DNA from 2 places in the Nocardia sp. NPDC004568 genome. Region 2 is predicted to be linked to the other one. Evidence: riboswitches for the same ligand, from Rfam matches in the RefSeq annotation. Region 2 holds a riboswitch; the other holds the start of a gene.

Region 1 (2,197 bases), on a different contig from region 2:
GGGGTTCGCGGCCAGCCAGTCCTGATTGGCGTCGACCACGATGGCGTACGCGTCCGGGAAACCGAAGTCGGTGTACCGGAAGTACCGCATCGGCGTGCCGTGGTGCTCGGCTTCGATCCCCTCCCAGCCGAGATAGGAGACGGTGAAGTCGGCCCGGCCCGAGTAGACGGCCTCGTAGGCCGAGGTGCCCAGAGTGACGGTCGTGAACTCGCCGCGGCCGCCGTCATTGCGGATCACCTGCTGGAGCGCTTCCACCTCGCCGGGGTCACCGAAGCCGGCATAGGTCTTGCCGTCCAGGTCCTTGGGGCGCGTGATGTCGGCGCGGTCGGCCTTCACGCCGATTCCGGTCGCCCAGTGTCGCAGCGGTGCGAGCACGGACAGCGTATGCGCTCCCGAAGCCCGGGCGAAGGTCGACGAGTTGTGGGTGCTGATACCGAATTCGGCGTTACCCGCGTCGATGACCGTATCGACCGCGGTGTTGTTGTACGGCAGGATCTGCACATCCAAACCGGCCTCGGCGAAGTAGCCGCGCTGCTGCGCGACGAACAATCCCGTGTGGTTGGTGTTCGGGGTCCAGTCCAGGGCGAAACGGATGGTCTCGCCGTCGCCGGGCCCCGCGGAGCAGGCGGTGAGCGCGGACAGCGCCACCACGGTCGCGACCGCGACCGCGACCGCGACCGCGAGAGCGCGGCGCAGGCGGCCGCTCATGCGGCGGGCCAGGGCTGCGGATACAGGGCGGTGTCCCAGAACATCAGCTCGTAGCGGGTGGCCACGGTGAACGCGGTCGCCATGGCCGCGCGGTCGCGCTCGCTCGCGGCCGCGGCCGCCGCGTCGACGAACGACCGGGCCGCGGTCGCGGATTCCTGGAACTCCGCGGCGCCGTAGGTGGACACCCATTGGGCGTACGGATGGCCGGGGTCGGCCGCGAGCACCTCGGCGGCGCTCGCCGCCAGACCTCGTCCGACTTCGGCGTATATCCAGAAACATGGCAGCGCGGCCGCCGCGCCCACGGCGTAGGACTCGGTCGCGGCGGTGGCGATCAGGTAGGAGACGTAGCCCAGGCAGGCCGTCGACGGTTCCGGCTCGCCCTCCCTGGCGGGGAGCCGGCTGTCGCTGAGCAGGTCGTTGTGCAGTTCCGCCTCGACGGCCACCGCCGTGGCCGCCGAACCGGCCCAGAACTGCGCGGCCTGCGTATCGGGCGACTTGGCCGCGAGCAGGGCCAGCACCTTCGAATAACCGGCGAGATACAGCGAATCCTGCTCCACATAGGTACGGAACACCTCGAGCGGAAGGGTACCGTCGCCGAGCCGGCGCAGGAACTCTAGTTCATCGATGGCACCACGCAGGTCTTTCGTCCGATCCCAGAGGAACTCGGTGAATCTGCCGGATTCGGTGGTGTGCGCGCGTGAAGCCAAGACATTCCTTCGTCAGCATTACCTGGACAGGTTCTCGGGTATGTTCTCAGCCCCACATGCGCGGAGCACCCCGTGTCAGAACGAATCCGACCATAACAGCTGAGCGGCCCGCGATGGGCGGTAGGTCGTACCGCGATCGGCCCATCGCGATGGCCGCGTGCCCGGCGGCGTCGCGTGGACGTGCGCGAACAGGACCGCATCCTGACCCATGTGCGCCAGCAACGGTGACATTATCGCGACCATTTCGTAATCTAACAGTGATCTTGTCGTCGAGCGTTACGAGTAGTCACCAATATGCCTGGTCAACACCGCAAACCGGCCCGAGCGAGAAAGATCGCGCCGCTGGCCAGAAGCGCGATCGCGGCGACGGCGGTGATCGCCTTGTCGGTGACGGCGCGCCCCGGCCCGGACGCGCAACCCGCCGCGGCAGCGGTCGACGCGGCCGCCGTCCCCACCGCCGGTCCCGGCACGCCCCCGGAGACGGCGACGAGCGCGCCGGACGCGCCGATACCGGTGGCCGGCCTCGGCCGGGTTCCCGAGACGGCGCCGAACGCGCCCGGTGCGCCCCCGGCTCCGGTGGCCGCGGCCGCTCGACCTCCGGAGCCTGCCCGGTACGCGAAACGCCACGCGCCTCCCGCGCCTCCCGTCATCCCGTGCTCCACCGAACTCGCCGGCGCGCGTCCGCAGGTCGCGCAGGTCGGCCACCTGATCGACCAGACGTTCGGCGTCGGTGATATCGGGGGTGCGAACGGCCGCTACGACGGCGATCACGGCGCGGGTCT
Region 2 (2,197 bases):
TCATCGCGGCACCGATGGCCGAGGTGATGTGGTCGTAGGCGGGCGCGATATCGGTGGCCAGCGGGCCGAGCGTGTAGAAGGGGGCCTCCTCGCAGAGCTCCTCCTCCAGCCGGACATTTTCCACGATCTTGTGCATCGGCACATGTCCCGGGCCCTCGATCATCACCTGGACACCGTGTGATTTCGCGACCTTGGTGAGCTCGCCGAGAGTGCGGAGTTCGGCGAACTGGGCCTCGTCGTTCGCGTCGGCGATCGAACCGGGACGCAGCCCGTCACCGAGCGAGAATGTGACGTCGTAGCGCGCCAGGATCTCGCACAGCTCCTCGAAATGGGTGTACAGGAACGATTCCCGATGGTGGGCCAGGCACCACGCGGCCATGATCGAACCGCCGCGCGAGACGATTCCGGTGACCCGTTTCGCGGTCAGCGGCACGTAGCGCAGCAGCACACCGGCGTGCACGGTCATATAGTCGACACCCTGCTCGCACTGCTCGATCACGGTATCGCGGTAGATCTCCCAGGTGAGCGCAGTCGGGTCACCGTTGCACTTCTCCAGTGCCTGATAGATCGGCACCGTGCCCACCGGAACCGGTGAGTTGCGCAGGATCCACTCGCGGGTCTCGTGGATGTTCTTGCCGGTGGACAGATCCATGATGGTGTCCGCGCCCCAGCGGGTGGCCCACACCATCTTCTCGACCTCCTCGGCGATCGAGGACGAGACGGCCGAATTGCCGATATTGGCGTTGATCTTCACCAGGAACTTCTTGCCGATGACGGTCGGCTCCAGTTCCGGATGCCGGTGGTTGGCCGGGATCACCGCGCGCCCGGCGGCGACCTCCGCGCGCACCAGCTCCGCCGGCACCCCCTCCCGGGCGGCGACGAAGCGCATCTCGGCGGTCACGATCCCGGCGCGGGCCCAGGCCAGCTGAGTGCGCGGGCCGGGTACATCCGGCTTTTCCCACTTGTCCCGGAGCGCGGGCAGACCCGACTCCAGGTTTATGGTCGCGGTGGGGTCGGTATACGGGCCGGACGTGTCGTAGACGTCGAAATGATCGCCGTTGGTCAGCTCGATCCGGCGCACCGGGATGCGCAGACCGTCGATATCCCGATAGTGCTTGACGCTGCCCTCGATCGGACCGGTGGTCACCGAATCGACAGGTGTGGTCGTCATATTTCCTCCCTACGCCGGCATTACCCGGTCAGGTTCATACGGTCGACGGCCCTGAACGCTCCGTGGAGCTAGCCGTCCTCTCAGCCCGCTGGTGCGAGCCCCCGTTGGCATGTGAAATTTTCCGCTGCCGACCATACCCGCCTCGGACCGTATGCACCGGTCGGGAGATAGGGTCTATCCGTGACCCTCTCGCATGGATCGCTGATGACCGTCGACGAGTTCGAAGAACTCGACGCGGCGGCCCAGCGGATTTCCGAAGGGCTGCGGCTCGAATACCTGAACGGCCTGCTGGCCGCGAAGGCACGACCGGATACCAACCACACCCGGGTCGTGCAGTGGCTGGCGCGCTTCCTGGTGCCGCGCCGGTCCGAACTGTGGCTCTTCGCCGATCGCGGCCTGCGGGCCGGGCGCGCCGGCGGTAGCCGGGTGCGGCCCGACGCCATCCTCGCGCCCGCCTCGGCCTTCGCCGGGGAAGGCGAATGGTCGGACCCGCAGCCGGTGATCATGACCATCGAGATCAGTTCCCGGGCTCAGCACACCGAACTGCGCGATCGGCTCGACAAGCCGTTCCTGTACGCGGCCACGGGTATCCCGCTCTACTTCCTCATCGACCGCGGCGCCGCGGAGGTGAGCGTGTACAGCGAGCCCGAGGACGGGCGCTACAGCACCAAGGTGACCGTGCCGTTCGGCACCGATATCGAGATTCCCGAGCCGCTCGGTGTCTTCCTCGCCACCGATCCGCTCGCGGACTGGTTGTAGCGGCCTCAGAGGGTGAATTCGGCGATCACCGGCGCGTGGTCGCTGGCGCCCTTGCCCTTGCGCTCCTCCCGGTCCACCCCGGCGTCGACCACCGTCGCGGCCAGGGCCGGCGAGGCGAGCACGAAATCGATACGCATCCCTTCCTTACGCGGGAAACGCAGCTGGGTGTAGTCCCAGTATGTGTACACGCCGGGGCCGGGGGCGAAGGGCCGCATCACATCGGTGAAACCGGTGTCGGTGATCGCGGTGAACGCGTCCCGTTCCGGT

The links. A riboswitch is a leader RNA that binds a small molecule or an ion and turns the genes downstream of it on or off. The one in region 2 is predicted to bind thiamine pyrophosphate.
Region 1: another riboswitch for thiamine pyrophosphate. It lies ahead of ABZV91_RS13335 (TenA family protein); the one in region 2 lies ahead of thiC (phosphomethylpyrimidine synthase ThiC).

What each region holds. Positions count from the first base shown of each region.
Region 1 covers NZ_JBEXLL010000023.1:12,983-15,179, forward strand. Annotated here, with positions in the region: gene ABZV91_RS13330 (ABC transporter substrate-binding protein) at 1-708, opposite strand, end outside; gene ABZV91_RS13335 (TenA family protein) at 705-1,415, opposite strand; TPP riboswitch at 1,403-1,498, opposite strand; gene ABZV91_RS13340 (hypothetical protein) at 1,710-2,197, shown strand, end outside.
Region 2 covers NZ_JBEXLL010000029.1:54,608-56,804, reverse strand. Annotated here, with positions in the region: gene thiC (phosphomethylpyrimidine synthase ThiC) at 1-1,171, opposite strand, end outside; TPP riboswitch at 1,162-1,286, opposite strand; gene ABZV91_RS15690 (Uma2 family endonuclease) at 1,352-1,930, shown strand; gene ABZV91_RS15685 (exodeoxyribonuclease III) at 1,936-2,197, opposite strand, start outside.